DNA from 2 places in the Actinomadura sp. 3N407 genome. Region 1 is predicted to be linked to the other one. Evidence: riboswitches for the same ligand, from Rfam matches in the RefSeq annotation. Region 1 holds a riboswitch; the other holds the start of a gene.
What was found. Region 1 has a riboswitch for glycine ahead of gcvT (glycine cleavage system aminomethyltransferase GcvT). Riboswitches for the same ligand answer to the same signal wherever they lie in the genome.

Region 1 (7,930 bases):
GTCCGAGCGGGATGGACGAACCCGCAGCGGGGCTCTCGTGTTGTACCGGTCCCGGCTGTCAGCATTCGATGACGTTTACGGCTAGGCCGCCCCGGGAGGTCTCCTTGTACTTGTCGAGCATGTCGCGGCCGGTGTCCCGCATCGTCTTGATGGCCTTGTCGAGGGAGACGAAGTGGCGGCCGTCGCCGCGGAGGGAGATGCGGGCGGCGCTGATGGCCTTGATGGCGCCGACGGCGTTGCGTTCGATGCAGGGGACCTGGACGAGGCCGCCGACAGGGTCGCAGGTGAGGCCGAGGTTGTGTTCGATGCCGATCTCGGCGGCGTTCTCGACCTGCTCCGGGGTGCCGCCGAGGACCTCGGTGAGGCCGGCGGCGGCCATCGAGCAGGCGGAGCCGACCTCGCCCTGGCAGCCGACCTCGGCGCCGGAGATGGAGGCGTTCTGCTTGAACAGGACGCCGATCGCGCCTGCGGTCAGCAGGAAGCGGACGATGCCGTCGTCGTCGCAGCCCGGGACGAAGCGGTCGTAGTAGTGCAGGACGGCCGGGATGATGCCGGCGGCGCCGTTGGTGGGGGCGGTGACGATGCGGCCGCCGGCGGCGTTCTCCTCGTTGACTGCCAGGGCGAAGAGGGTGACCCAGTCCATTGCGTGGAGGGGGTCGGACGCCTCTTCCGTTGACAGCTGGCGGTAAAGCTGGGGGGCGCGGCGGCGGACCTTGAGGCCGCCGGGGAGGAGGCCCTCGCGGGTGCGGCCCCGGGTGACGCAGGCTCGCATCACGTGCCAGAGGTCGAGGAGGGCTTGGTGGATTTCGCCGGGGGTGCGGCCGAACGCCTTTTCGTTCTCCAGCATGAGGGCGGAGATCGACAGGCCTGTCTCGTGGCAGCGTTCCAGGAGCTCGGCGGACGTGTCGAAGGGATGGGGGAGGGCGGTGTCGTCGGGTTTGATGCGGTCGGCGCCGGTGGCGTTCTCGTCCACGATGAAGCCGCCGCCGACCGAGTAGTAGACCTTTGTGCGCAGTTCGTTGCCCGAGCGGTCGAGGGCTGTGAAGCGCATGCCGTTGGGGTGGCCGGGGAGGGATTCCTTGCGTTCGAAGATGAGGTGTTCGTTGACCACGAAGGGAATTTCGTGGTCGTCGAAGAGGTGCACGGTCCCACTTTCGCGGATCTTCTTCAGGCGGGCGTCTATGCCGTCGACGTCGACCAGTTCGGGTTTGTCGCCTTCCAGGCCGAGGATGACGGCCTTGTCGCTGCCGTGACCCTTTCCGGTGAGACCGAGGGATCCGTAGAGGATGGCCTGGACGGATGCCGTCTTCTCCAGCAGCCCGTCCTGGTGCAGGCCGCGGGCGAAGCGGTGCGCGGCGGCCATCGGGCCTCCGGTGTGGGAGGACGACGGGCCGATCCCGACTTTGAACAGGTCGAAAACGCTGATGGCCATTGCTACCCCTTTGTAGCCTGCGCCCCCTTCCGGTGTGGAAGGGGGCGCGGTGACGTCACAAATCCGGGTACAGGGGATGCTCGTCGGCGAGCGCCTTCACGCGGGCCGACAGGGCGTCGCGGTCGAAGGTGGGCTGGAGGGCCAGCGCGATGATGTCGGCGACCTCGGCGAAGTCGCCGGTGGTGAAGCCGCGGGTGGCGAGCGCGGGCGTGCCGATCCGCAGGCCGGAGGTGACCATCGGCGGGCGCGGATCGTTCGGGACGGCGTTGCGGTTGACGGTGATGCCGATGTCGTGCAGGCGGTCCTCGGCGTCGCGGCCGGTGAGGTCGGAGTCCACGAGGTCGACCAGGACGAGGTGGACGTCCGTGCCGCCGGTCAGGACCTTCACGCCGGCCTTGGCGGAGTCCTCGGCGAGGAGGCGTTCGGCGAGGAGCCTCGCCCCCTCGACGGTGAGGGACTGGCGTGCGCGGAACTCGTCCGACGCGGCGATCTTGAGGGCGACGGCCTTGGCGGCGATCACGTGCTCCAGCGGGCCGCCCTGCATGCCGGGGAACACCGCGGAGTTGATCTTCTTGCCGTACTCCTCGCGGGCGAGGATCAGGCCGCCGCGGGGGCCGCCGAGCGTCTTGTGCGTGGTGGTCGTGACGATGTCCGCGTACGGGACGGGCGACGGGTGCAAGCCCGCGGCGACGAGGCCGGCGAAGTGCGCCATGTCGACCATGAGCAGGGCCCCGGACGAATCGGCGATCTCCCGGAACGCGGGGAAGTCGAGCTGCCGCGGGTACGCCGACCAGCCCGCGACGATCATCTTGGGACGGTGCTCGGCGGCGAGGGACGCCACCTCGTCCATGTCGACCAGGCCGTCCTCCGCGCGGACGTGGTAGGGCACCACGTTCAGCGTCTTGCCGGAGTAGTTCAGCCGCATCCCATGGGTGAGGTGCCCGCCGTGCGCGAGGTCGAGGCCGAGGATCGTGTCGCCGTGGTGGAGCATCGCGAAGTAGACGGCCGTGTTGGCCTGCGCGCCGCTGTGCGGCTGGACGTTCGCGTGCTCGGCGCCGAACAGCGACTTGGCGCGGTCGATGGCCAGCTGCTCGGTGACGTCGACGTGCTCGCAGCCGCCGTAGTAGCGCCGGCCCGGGTAGCCCTCGGCGTACTTGTTGGTGAGGACGGAGCCCTGCGCCTCCAGGACCGACACCGGCGCGAAGTTCTCCGAGGCGATCATTTCGAGCGTGGACTGCTGCCGCCGGAGCTCGGCGGCGACGGCCTCGGCGACTTCCGGGTCGGCCGTGGCGAGCGAATCGTTCAGGCTCAAGATCAGCTCTCCTCGATCAGCTTGTCGTAGGCGGCGGAGTCGAGCAGGTCGCCCGGCTCCTCGGAGACGCGGACCTTGAAGATCCAGCCCTCGCCGTACGGGTCGTCGTTGATGACCTTGGGCTCGTCCACCACCGCGCTGTTGATCGCGGTGATCTCGCCGCTGACGGGGGAGTAGATGTCGCTGACCGACTTGGTCGACTCGATCTCGCCGCAGGGCTCGCCCGCCTCGACGGTGTCGCCCTCGGACGGCTGCAGCTCGAGGTAGACGATCTCCCCGAGGGCGTCGGCGGCGTGCGCGGTGATGCCGATGGTGACGATGCCGTCCTCGCCACCGAGGCCGGACACCCACTCGTGCTCTTCGCTGTAGCGGAGCTGCTCCGGAACGCTCACGATCACTTCTTTCTAGTCATGGTGGGGGCCGGTCCCCACACCGACCAATTTCTTCTTGTCACTGTGGAGGGTGACCCCCCACACACCCACAACTTCTCCTGTCACTGTGGGGGGTGACCCCCACACCCCCACAAGTTCTTCTTCAGGAACGCTTGTAGAACGGCAGGGCGACCACGTCCACCGGCTCCTGCCGGCCGCGGACGTCGACGGCGAGGCCCGTCTCCTCGACGCCGCTGTCGAGGTACGCCATGCCGATCGGCGTGCCCAGTGTGGGCGACGGGGCGCCGCTCGTCACGACCCCGCACGGCGTGCCGCCGGACGTGACGACCTGATACCCCTTGCGCGGCGCGCGACGCCCGCGCGCGACAAGTCCCACGAGCCTACGGCCCGGCGGGGTCTGCGCCTGAGCCGCCAGGGCGGTCTTCCCGACGAAGTCGCCCGGCTTGTCCAGCTTCACGATCCGGCCGAGGCCCGCCTCGAACGGCGTGGTCTCGGCGGTCAGCTCGTTGCCGTACAGCGGCATCCCCGCTTCGAGACGAAGCGTGTCGCGCGCGGACAGCCCGGCGGGGACGACGCCGTCCACCCCGGCGAGCGCCTTCCACAGCGCGACGGCGTCGGACGCGTCGACGAACAGCTCGAAGCCGTCCTCACCCGTGTACCCGGTGCGGGCAATGAGGGCGTCGACGCCCGCGACCCGCCCGGCGAGGACCGCGTAGTACTTGAGGTCGGCGACCGCCGCGTCGGTGAACCCTTCGAGAATTTCCTGGGAACGAGGGCCCTGCAGCGCTATCAGCCCGTACGTGCCGGAACGGTCCTCGACGGCGGCCTCGAAGGGCGTGGCCCGTTCGGTCAGCGCCTCCCGGACGACGGCCGTGTTGGCGGCGTTCGCGACGACCATCCAGGTGGCGTCGGCGAGCCGGTAGACGATCACGTCGTCCAGGACGCCGCCGTCCTGCCCGCAGACCATCGTGTAGCGGGCCTTGCCCACCGGCATCGACGCGAGGTTGCCGACCAGCGCGAAGTCGAGCGCGGCGCCCGCGCCCGGCCCGGAGACGAAGATCTCCCCCATGTGCGACAGATCGAACAGCCCCGCGCCGGTGCGGACGGCCTGGTGCTCGGCAGTCTCGCTCGCGTAGCGCAGCGGCATCAGGTGGCCGGCGAAGTCGACGAGGTTCGCGCCGAGGTCCTGGTGGACGTCGTGCAGCGGCGTCTTCTTCGCGGTCGGGTCGGCGGACATCGGTTCGGCTCCTTCGTCACGGGCGCGTGTGGTCCATCGTCCCACTCGCGCACCGGGCGGCTCGGTGCCTCCCCCTCTGTCATCGGCGCCTGAGAGCTTCACCCGCCACCGGGGCGGGCTTTCACCTTCGGCGGGGGACGGGGTCCCCGCTTTCCAGAGGTCGCCTGGTCCGTGCGGTCCGTGGGCCTGAGAGGTTCCGGGGAGGATTTGCTCCTTCGGCGTCCCTCACCGGCTGCAAGGGACTCTCCCGCACGGGATCATCGGCGTTCAGCATCCTATGGCATCGTCCTGGACGCCGCGAGGGTCAGCGTGGTGCGGGGGGCGGGGACGCGGACAGCGCCTTCATGCACGTGCGCAGGGCCGTCATTCTCTTCTCGATGTCCTGCTTGGGAGGCGTGGACGCCGGGTTCGGGCTCGGCAGCTCCACGCCCTGCTTGCGCATGCAGTCGTTGAACGCCTTGGTCGCCTCCGACTGCGGGGGCGGCGAGGGCAGGACCGCGTTCCCCTCACCGGACGAAGCGGCCGGCGGCGCGGGCGATGACGTCTCCGCGGCCCCGCCGCCGTCGTCGGAGCCGCCGCATCCGGCGAGGGCGAGCACCAACGCCAGGGCCGCTACATGACCGCGCTTCAAGGCAGTACCTCCGTGGACCGGGGTGGGGCCGTCATGGTGGCAGGCGGGACGTCCCGTCAATACCGACGCGGGTGCCAATGACGCGTGCGCGGATTAGCAGCTCACCTCAAATCGGGGCACAAAAGGCGTCGGTCCGGCTTGCGCGCTGGTTCAACCAAAGCGGGGCCTGTGACGTACTCTGAGTTGGTTGCTGTTGACCACCCCCCGGTGAGCGGGGTGCATGACCGGAGGGGCTAGCCGCATGGCCTACGTGGCTGGAGCGTTGATTCTGTTCTTCGGCCTCCTGGTGTCCATCGCGCTGCACGAGCTGGGGCACTTCTCGTTCGCCAAGCTGTTCAAGGTGCGGACCACCCAGTTCATGGTCGGGTTCGGGCCGACGATGTGGTCGTGGCGCCGGGGCGAGACCGAGTACGGGATCAAATGGATTCCGCTCGGCGGCTACATCCGGATGATCGGGATGCTGCCACCGCGCAAAGGCGACGCCCCCGGGAAGATCCGGCAGGCCAGCACCGGCCCGTTCCAGGGCCTCATCGAGTCCGCGCGCGGCGTGGCGCTGGAGGAGGTCAGGCCGGGGGACGAGAACCGCGTCTTCTACGGCAAGAAGTGGTGGCAGAAGCTGCTGATCATGTCCGGCGGGCCCGCGATGAACCTGCTGCTGGCGGTCATGTTCTTCGCGATCCTCCTGATGGGAATCGGCACGAACCAGCCGCAGCCGGTGATCCGGGAGGTCGCCGAGTGCATGGTTCCGGCGAGCCAGTCCGAGCTCACCGAGTGCCCGGCGAACGCCGCGCCGACCCCGGCGAAACAGGTCGGGCTGCAGGCCGGTGACCAGATCGTCGTCTTCGGCGGCAAGAAGATCGACGACTACCGGGAACTGCAGGAGCTGATCCGCGGGGCGGGCGGGCAGACCGTGCCCATGACCGTCGAGCGCGACGGGCGGGACGTGGAGCTGAACGTCCCCATCACCCGCAACCGGATGTACCACCTGGAGGACCGGGACAAGATCGTCGAGGTCGGGTTCCTCGGCATCACGCCGACCAGCGCCGTCGAGCGGCAGGGCCCCGGCGCGGTCGCGAGCACGATGGGCGACCTGACCGCCCGCACCGCGGGCGCGCTGGTGCGGATGCCGGAGAAGATGGTCGGCATCTGGCACGCGGCGTTCGGCGGGGACGAACGCGACCCGAACGGCCCGATCGGGGTCGTCGGCGTCAGCAGGATCGGCGGGGACGTGGCCGCGTCCGAGACCCTCACCGGCACCGAGAAGGTCTCCTACTTCGTGATGCTGCTCGGGTCGCTGAACCTCGCGGTCGGGATGTTCAACCTCGTCCCGCTGCTGCCGCTGGACGGCGGGCACATCGCCGGCGCCCTCCTGGAGGCGATCAAGAAGGCTTTCGCCAAGGTCTTCCGGAGGCCCGACCCCGGCTACGTGGACGTCGCCAAGGCGCTGCCGGTGACGTACGTGATGGCGGCCGTCCTGATCGTCATGGGCGGGCTGCTCATCTACGCCGACCTCGTCAACCCCGTCCGGTTCACGGGGTAGCGGGCATCTCGCCTGTCTTCAGGAAGCCGTTCAGCGCGGCGAGGTAGGGCGCTATGTCCAGGCCCTGCTCCGCCAGCCACGCGTCCGACCCGTAGGTGCCCGCGTAGCGTTCCGCGCCGTCGCAGATCAGCGTGACGACGCTGCCGCGTTCCCCGCTCGCCCGCATCTGCGCGATCAGTTCCGCCGCGCCCCACATGTTGGTGCCGGTCGAGCCGCCGACGTCCCGGCCGGTGACCTCGCTCGTCCAGCGCATCGCCGCGACGGACGCCGCGTCCGGTACCCGGATCATCCGGTCGATCACCGTGGGCAGGAAGGACGGCTCGACGCGGGGGCGGCCGATGCCCTCGATCCGTGAGCCCGCCGCCGTCCGCTCCGGGTCCCCGTCGGCGAACGAGCCGAAGAACGCCGACCCCTCCGGGTCGACGACCGCGAGCCGCGTCTGGAACCGCCGGTAGCGCGCGTACCGGCCGATCGTCGCGGACGTCCCGCCGGTGCCCGCGCCGACCACCACCCAGGACGGCTCGGGGAACCGCTCCAGCCGCATCTGCTCGAAGATCGACTCGGCGATGTTGTTGTTGCCGCGCCAGTCCGTGGCGCGCTCGGCGTAGGTGAACTGGTCCATGAAGTGCCCGCCGCACTCGGCCGCGAGCCGCCGCGACTCGTCGTAGATGGTCGACGGGTCGTCCACCAGGTGGCAGCGGCCGCCGTGGAACTCGATGAGCTGGATCTTCTCCGGGCTGGTGGACGCGGGCATGACCGCGATGAACGGCAGCCCGAGCAGCCGCGCGAAGAACGCCTCCGACACCGCCGTCGACCCGCTGGACGCCTCGATGATCGTCGTGTCCGCGCGGATCCAGCCGTTCGCCAGCCCGTACAGGAACAGCGACCGCGCGAGGCGGTGTTTCAGTGAACCGGTGGGATGGACGGACTCGTCCTTGAGGTAAAGGTCGATGCCCCACTCCGGCGGCAGCGGGAACACGTGCAGGTGCGTGTCGGCGCTGCGGTTGGCGTCGGCGTCGACGAGCCGGACGGCCTCGGCGATCCAAGCCCGGTACCCGGGGTCGCAGTGGTCCTCGATGCGGGTCACGGCGGCTTTCTCCTCGGATCGTCGCTGATCGGCCGGGTCCCACGATATCCGTGCATGTCACAGGGCATGATGGAAGCTGCGGGGGGCAGATGATCGAGATGTTCGACGCGCGCATCGTGGAGACCGGGCGGCTGCCGCTGTTCGGTTTCTTCGTCGCGTTCATGATCACTTTTGTGTTGACGCGGGTGAACGTCCGGCTGATCCGCTCGAACGTGCGGTGGTTCCGGAACGTGACCGCCGGTGACGTGCACATCCACCATGTCGTGTTCGGCGTCGTGCTGATGCTGGCGGGCGGCGTG
Region 2 (7,930 bases), on a different contig from region 1:
TGCGCGGCGGGCGGCCCGTACTCGGCGTCACCGGTCCCGATCACCGCCTCCCAGTGCTCGCGCGCCGCGTCGAACTCGCCGGCATCGTCGGCGATCCTGGCGAGCGCCAGGTGGGCGGGCGGAAGGTAGGCGGCGTTGCCGAAGTCGACCACCACCCGCCAGGCGGGCGCCGCCTGGCCGTGCTCACCGGCCCGCTCGTGCGTGAGGGCGAGATGGTAGGCGGCGCGCGGCCCGTACTCGGGGTCCCCGGTGGCGATCGCGGCCCGGTCCGCCTCCCGCGCCCTCTCGACGTCACCGGAGTCGTCGAGGACGACGGCCAGGCCCAGCGCGGCCTGAGCCCGGCAGGGCGTCTCGCCGAGCGCGAGCACCTTCTCGAACAGCAGCGCCGCCCGCTCCGCCTCGCCGTTCTCGGCGAGGTTCCGCGCTTGCTCGCACAACTGCGCCGGGTCGTCGGACACACGCTCCGCTGACTCGCTCATCCGGCGAGCTTATTGCAGTGTCCTCGGCCCCGGGTGCCGGAGCGCCCTCCTTCGGCGGGCACCGCGGCGATCGCCGCATCGCTCCGACTCGCCCGGCGGCTCGCTGCGCGCTCGGGTTCTCGCAGGCTCGAACGCGGCTTCGCACCCGATCGGCAACGCCCGGGGTCGCCGGTGGCCGGTGCAACCGGGTCCCTTGCGTCCTCATGTGGTCGCGCCCGGGCCGGCTCAATCCTCGAAGGCGTCCGGGGGCGGGCAGGAGCAGATGAGGTTGCGGTCGCCGTAGGCCTGGTCGATGCGGCGGACGGGCGGCCAGTACTTGTCGTCGCGGAGGGCGGGGACGGGGTAGGCGGCCTCCTGGCGGGTGTAGGCGTGCTTCCAGTCGTCGGAGATCAGGCAGGCGGCGGTGTGCGGGGCGTTCCTGAGCGGGTTGTCCTCGCGGTCGTAGCCGCCGTCGGCGACGCGCCGGATCTCCCGGCGGATCTCGATCATGGCGTCGCAGAACCGGTCGAGCTCGGCGAGGTCCTCGGACTCGGTCGGCTCGATCATCAGGGTGCCGGCGACGGGGAACGACAGGGTCGGGGCGTGGAAGCCGTAGTCGATGAGCCGCTTGGCGACGTCCTCGGCGGTGATCCCGGTCTCCTTCGTGATCTTGCGGAGGTCGGCGATGCACTCGTGGGCGACGAGGCCGTTGCGGCCGGTGTACAGGATCGGGTAGTGCGGCGCGAGGCGGGCGGCGAGGTAGTTGGCGCCGACGATCGCGCTCTCGGTGGCGGCGCGCAGTCCGTCCGGGCCCATCATCGCGATGTACGCCCAGGAGATCGGCAGGATGCCCGCCGAGCCCCACGGCGCCGCGGAGATCGGGCCCACGCCCGTCTGCGGGCCGGCCTCCGCGCGGAGCGGGTGGTTCGGCAGGAAGGGGGCCAGGTGCTCGCGGACGCCGATCGGGCCGACGCCGGGGCCGCCGCCGCCGTGCGGGATGCAGAACGTCTTGTGCAGGTTGAGGTGCGAGACGTCGGAGCCGAACTCGCCGGGACGGGCCAGGCCGACGAGCGCGTTGAGGTTGGCGCCGTCCACGTAGACCTGGCCGCCCGCCTCGTGCACGGCCGCGCACACGTCGGTGATCGACTCCTCGAAGACGCCGTGCGTGGACGGATACGTCACCATGATCGCGGCGAGCCGGCCGCCATGCTCGCCGATCTTGGCGTGCAGGTCGTCGAGGGCGACGTTGCCGCCCTCGTCGCACTTCACGACGACGACGCGCATCCCGGCCATGACGGCGCTGGCGGCGTTGGTGCCGTGCGCGGACGACGGGATCAGGCACACGTCCCGGTGCTGCTCGCCGCGGGACGCGTGGTACCCGCGGATGGCGAGCAGGCCGGCCAGCTCGCCCTGCGAGCCGGCGTTCGGCTGGACCGACACCTCGGCGTACCCGGTGATCTCGGCGAGCGCGTGCTCCAGTTCGCCGATCAGCTCGACGTATCCGGCGGCCTGGTCGACGGGCGCGAACGGGTGGATGTTCGCGAACTCAGGCCAGGTGACCGGCTCCATCTCGGCGGTGGCGTTCAGCTTCATCGTGCAGGAGCCGAGCGGGATCATGGAGCGGTCGAGCGCGATGTCCTTGTCCTGGAGCCTGCGCAGGTAGCGCAGCATCGCGGTCTCGGAGCGGTGCGCGCGGAAGACCGGGTGGGTCAGGTAGGGGCTCTCGCGGCGCAGCGCGCCCGGGAGCGCCTCGGCCGCCCCGCCGGCGCCGGCGGCCGGGACGCCGAACGCCTCCAGGACGGCGGTGACGTGCTCGGGCAGCGTCGTCTCGTCGCAGGCGATCCCCACGTGGCCGGCGTCCGCGGGGCGCAGGTTGATCCCGCGCTCGCGGGCCGCGGCGACGACCTCCGCGGCGCGGCCGGGGACGCGGGCGAGGACGGTGTCGAAGAACGCGTCGTGGACGATCTCCACGCCGCCGGCGCGCAGCCCCGCGGCGATCTCGGCGGCCCGGCGGTGCGTCCGCTGGGCGATCGCCGCGAGCCCCTCCGGCCCGTGGTAGACGGCGTACATGCTCGCCATGACGGCGAGGAGGACCTGCGCGGTGCAGATGTTGCTGGTGGCCTTCTCGCGCCGGATGTGCTGCTCGCGGGTCTGCAGCGCCAGCCGGTGCGCGGGGGCGCCGTCGGCGTCGACGGACACGCCGACGAGCCGTCCGGGGAGCTGCCGCCGGATGCCCTCGCCGACCGCCATGTAGCCGGCGTGCGGGCCGCCGAACCCGTACGGGACGCCGAACCGCTGCGACGAGCCCACGGCGATGTCGGCGCCGGACTCCCCCGGCGGGCGCAGCAGCGTCAGCGCGAGCAGGTCGGCCGCGACGACCACCTTGGCGCCGCGGTCGTGGGCCTGCCCGATGACCGGCTCCAGGTCGCGGACGGCGCCGGACGCGCCCGGGTACTGCAGCAGCACCCCGAAGAAGTCGCCCTCGGGCAGCCCGCCGGACAGGTCGGCGGTGACCACCTCGATGCCGAGCGGGACCGCCCGCGTCCGCACGACCTCGATCGTCTGCGGGAGGGCGTCGGCGTCGACCAGGAACGCGCCCGGCTCCTTGCGCCTGGAGACGCGGTGGGCGAGGGCCATGGCCTCGGCGGCGGCGGTGCCCTCGTCCAGCATGGACGCGTTCGCGACCGGCAGCCCCGTCAGGTCGGCGACCACCGTCTGGAAGTTCAGCAGGGCCTCGAGGCGCCCCTGGGAGATCTCCGGCTGGTACGGGGTGTAGGCGGTGTACCAGCCGGGGTTCTCCATGACGTTGCGCAGGACGACGGCCGGGGTGATCGTCCCGTGGTAGCCGAGGCCGATCATGGACGTCAGGACGGTGTTGCGGGCGGCGAGTTCCCGGAGCCGGTCCAGCGCGGCGGGCTCGCTCAGCGCGGGCGGCAGGTCCAGCGGGCGGGACGTGCGGATGGCGGCGGGCACCGCGTCGTCGATGAGCGCCTCGACGCCGGAGTAGCCGATGACGGCGAGCATCCGGGCCTGGTCGTCCGGGGAGGGGCCGATGTGCCGGTCGGCGAACGTGGAACGGGGATGCTGCGGCGAGGCCACGGGGGCGAAGAACTGGGCGGTCATGGAGAGCCTCCTGGCGGCTGCGATGCTCAGGTCCGCCGCCGGCGCGGGCCGGCGGCCGGTCTCCCCCTCTGTCATCGGCACCTGAGAGCTTCGCCCGCGCGGCGGGATTTCCCCTTCGGTGAGCCGCCCTTCCCCGCGTGCGGGGATCGACGCCTGCTTTCCAGAGGTGCCTCGCCCGAGCGGTCCTTTTGCCTGAGAGGTTCCGGGGAGGTTGCCCCTTCGGCGCCCCACGCTGGCGGCGTGGGGTCTCTCCCGCCCAGGGTCGACGGCATGTCCTCGACAAACCCTACCCAAAGCCGGGCCCCGGGACGGGCCCGCCCCTTCCGGCGCCGGCGCCCCGGCGGGCACGCCGCTCTGCCAATGAGTACGATATGGAGGTCTGACCTGGGAGGTCACGGGCCTCGGGGCCTCACGACGGGAGATGGGGCTTCGGGTGCACACGCGACGGCCGGACGGCCCGCCGGCCGCTCGACGGCGCGCCGCCGGTTCTGGGACGCTGATCACGATGACGGATGGTCAGGGCGGCGGTACGGCGTGACGCAGACCCACGACGGCACGGTGCGCCCGAGGCAGGGCGCGGCCGCCGGTGTGCCCGTCGACGAGCCCGCCCAGCCGGACCGGATCCGCCGCCCGTCGGACGCGTTCAGGTTCGCGGCGTCGGTGACCGGCCTGGTGGCGGTGATGCTGCTGGTGTCGTTCGCGCAGCAGACGACGCACGGCCTGCAGACCGACATCGCCGAGGGCACCGCGCACGCGCCCCGGCCGCTGCTGTCGCTGGCCACGCTGATCTCCAGCTTCGGGGTGCTGGCCGCGCCGATCGCGTTCGGCATCGAGCGGCTGTTCCACAAGGACGGGACGCGCGTCGCGATCGCGCTGCTGGCCGCCGTGATCGCGTTCGGCATCACGATCGGGCTGGACGACCTGGTGGTGCGGGCGGCGCCCGGCGGCGTCCTGGACTCGCTGATCTGGGGCGGCACCGAGACGGCCCCGGTGCACACCGACATCGCCCCCGTCATCGCGTTCGTCAGCGCGGTGGGGATGGCCGGGCGCACCCGGTGGCAGGCCGCGACCTGGACGATGATCGGGCTCGCGGCGCTCACCGGGCTCACCGCGGGCTACGCCTCGGTCTCCGCGCTCGCCGCCACCTACTTCCTCGGGCGCGCCATCGGCCACGGCACCCTGTACGCGGTCGGCACCCCCAACCCGCGTCCCACGGGCATGACGGTCGTCGCCGCGCTCGAACGGCTCGGGCTGCGCCCGAAGCGGGCGGCGCGCCTGGACGACCCCGCCGAGGGCGCCGAGGAGACCCGCAGGTACGGCGTCGCCCTGGCCCCCCGTCCCGGGAACGGGGACGGGGGGGGCGACGGGCACGGCACGCGGCTCCCGGCGCGCCCCGGCGGCCACGGCGAATGGGACCTCGAACTCCGCGTCCTGGACCGCGACCAGCAGACGGCGGGGCTGCTGTACCGAGTCTGGAGGCTGCTGCGGCTGCGCTCCACGACGACCGGGCGGGCGCTGCGCTCCCTGCGCAGGTCCCTGGAGCAGGAGTCGCTGATGGCGTACGCGGTGGACGCCGCGGGCGCCCGGACCCCCCGCCTTATCGGCACGTCGGAGGTCGGCACGGAGGCGGCGCTGCTGGCGTTCGAGCACGTGCCGGGCCGGCGGCTCGCGGACGTCCCCGACGAGCAGATCACCGACGGCCTGCTGACGGACGTGTGGCGGCAGTTCCGTTCGCTGCAGGCGGGCCGGCTGGCGCACCGGCGGCTGCAGGACGAGGCGATCGTGGTCGGCGACGACGGCCGCGCCTACATCACCGACCTGCGGGCCGGGGAGACCGCGGCGGGCGACCTGGCGCTGCGGCTCGACCTGGCGCAGCTGCTGACGACGCTCGCGCTGCGGGCGGGACCGGAGCGGGCGGTCCGCACCGCCGCGCGGGTGCTGGGCGAGGAGTCCCTGGCCGCCGCGGTGCCGCTGCTGCAGCGGGTGGCGCTGTCACGCACGACCCGGACGGCGCTGCGGCACGACCGGGAGGTGCTGACCCGCATCCGCGAGCAGATCATCCGGCTGAAGCCGGAGACGGAGGTCTCGCCGGCCAGGCTGGAACGGTTCCGGCCCCGGACGATCTTCAGCATCGTGGCGCTGTCGATCGCGGCCTACATCGTCATCCCGCAGGTGGCGAGCCTGGACGTGGCGACCATGGCGTCCGCGGCGAGCTGGCACTGGGCGCTGGCCGCGCTGGGCGCCGCGGCCCTCACCTACGTCGCCGCGGCGCTCATGCTGATGGGGTTCGTGCCGGAGAGGCTGCCGCTGGGGCGGACGGTGCTGGTCCAGGTCGCCGCGTCGTTCGTGAAGCTGGTGGCGCCGGCGGCCGTGGGCGGCGTCGCCGTCAACACCCGCTACCTGCAGCGCTCGGGGGTGCGGCCCGGCCCGGCGGTGGCGAGCGTCGGCGCGTCGCAGCTGGTGGGGCTGGTCACGCACATCCTGCTGCTGATCCTGTTCGGGTTCCTCACCGGCTCGACGACGAAGGCGACGCAGGATCTCGCGCCGTCCCGCACGATCGTCATCGTGGTGCTGTCGCTGGGGCTGCTCGCGGGGCTGGCGCTGACCGTCCCGCGGGTCCGGCGGGAGGTCACGTCGCGTCTGAGGAGCATGTTCTCGGGGGTGGTGCCCCGGCTGGTGGACGTCCTGCAGACGCCGCGGAAGCTGTTCACGGGGATGGGCGGGACGCTGCTGCTGACGGTCGCGTTCGTGCTCTGCCTGGACGCGTCGATCCGCGCGTTCGGCGGGTCGCTGCCGCTGACGACCGTCGTGGTGGTCTTCCTCACCGCCAACGCGGTCGGGTCGGCGGCGCCGACGCCCGGTGGTCTCGGCGCCGTCGAGGGCGCCCTGACCCTCGCGCTGACGATCTCGGGGCTCACCGCGGAGACGGCGACGTCGGCGGTGCTGCTCTACCGGCTTCTCACGCTGTGGCTGCCGGTCCTGCCGGGATGGGGCGCGTTCACCTACCTGCAGCGGCGGGAGGCGCTCTGACCGTCAGCCGGTGCGGCGGGCGCGCCGCCGGCCGGCCAGCTCGTCGTGGGGGTGGTCGGACGGGTCGTCGTCATCGACGGCGGCGCGCTCACCGGGTAGTTCCGCGAGGCTGCCCTCCACCTCCTGCCACACCCGGCCGAGCGCGATGCCGAACACGCCCTGCCCGCCCTGGAGCAGGTCGACGACCTCGTCGGGCGAGGTGCACTCGTACACGCTGACGCCGTCGCTCATCAGCGTGATCTGCGCCAGGTCCCTGACGCCGCGGTCCCGCAGGTGGGTGACGGCCGTGCGTATCTGCTGCAGCGACACGCCGGTGTCCAGGAGCCGCTTCACGACCTTCAGGACGAGGATGTCGCGGAAGCTGTAGAGCCGCTGGCTGCCCGACCCGTGCGCCGGCCGTACGCTCGGCTCCACCAGCTTGGTGCGCGCCCAGTAGTCGAGCTGCCGGTAGGTGATCCCCGCCGCCGCGCACGCGGTGGGGCCGCGGTAACCGACATCCTCCGGCGGCGCCGAGACCTGGGTGTCGAAGAGCAGGCCCTGCTCTCCGGCACGCCGGGACGCCATGTGCCTGTCGGGGGTCGCCTTGCCCTCGCCGCTGCTCACCGCCACGCGGACCTCCGGCTTCTATCAGCCCGTGCCGCTTCGTCAAGGGGGTTCGACGAATTACACCACGGGTGTTCCACCAGCACGGTAGGTGCCGGTCAGGGTGTGGTCAACGTTCACCGTCGGCGCGTCGCATGCCCGGATGAACCGGCTTCACGTGGGCAAACTGCGCACCTTCACCGCCAAACCACTCCTACCCCGATGCCCGCCCGGCAAAAACCGCCAGGTCCGGGGCGATGCACATCCAATCGCGGCAGGGCATGAACATACACCCGAGAGTGACATTCACCACGTTCTTCGCATGCCCCGTGGAGCCCGGATCATGCGGGCCGGACCTCCGGGTTCGTCAGCCGGCGCGGCCGAAGTCCTCCGGGGAGATGGTGTCGAGGAACTCGCGGAACTTCTCGACCTCGTCCTCCTGCTCGTCCGGGATGGCCACGCCGGCCTCTTCGAGGACGTCCTCGCTGGCGAAGATCGTGGCGCCGGTGCGCAGGGCCAGGGCGATGGAGTCGGAGGGGCGGGCGCTCACCTCGACGCCGTTGGAGAAGATGAGGTCGGCGAAGAAGATGCCTTCGCGCAGCGCGGTGATGTTGACGGTGCGCAGCTGGACGCTGAGGGCGTCGAGCACGTCGCGGAACAGGTCGTGGGTGAGGGGGCGGGCGGGCAGCACGCCCTGCTGGGCGAAGGCGATCGCGGTCGCTTCGACCGCCCCGATC

Region 2: another riboswitch for glycine. It lies ahead of gcvP (aminomethyl-transferring glycine dehydrogenase); the one in region 1 lies ahead of gcvT (glycine cleavage system aminomethyltransferase GcvT).

The regions. Positions count from the first base shown of each region.
Region 1 is NZ_JBQQBP010000001.1:571,945-579,874, forward strand. It holds gene ACTWPP_RS02685 (L-serine ammonia-lyase) at 59-1,432, opposite strand; gene glyA (serine hydroxymethyltransferase) at 1,488-2,744, opposite strand; gene gcvH (glycine cleavage system protein GcvH) at 2,747-3,136, opposite strand; gene gcvT (glycine cleavage system aminomethyltransferase GcvT) at 3,279-4,373, opposite strand; glycine riboswitch at 4,447-4,533, opposite strand; glycine riboswitch at 4,538-4,633, opposite strand; gene ACTWPP_RS02705 (hypothetical protein) at 4,678-5,004, opposite strand; gene ACTWPP_RS02710 (M50 family metallopeptidase) at 5,246-6,544, shown strand; gene ACTWPP_RS02715 (PLP-dependent cysteine synthase family protein) at 6,534-7,631, opposite strand; gene ACTWPP_RS02720 (hypothetical protein) at 7,721-7,930, shown strand, end outside.
Region 2 is NZ_JBQQBP010000007.1:345,442-353,371, reverse strand. It holds gene ACTWPP_RS20385 (tetratricopeptide repeat protein) at 1-479, opposite strand, end outside; gene gcvP (aminomethyl-transferring glycine dehydrogenase) at 705-3,581, opposite strand; glycine riboswitch at 3,640-3,751, opposite strand; glycine riboswitch at 3,752-3,846, opposite strand; gene ACTWPP_RS20375 (lysylphosphatidylglycerol synthase transmembrane domain-containing protein) at 4,116-6,611, shown strand; gene ACTWPP_RS20370 (MerR family transcriptional regulator) at 6,615-7,220, opposite strand; gene ACTWPP_RS20365 (bifunctional nuclease family protein) at 7,561-7,930, opposite strand, start outside.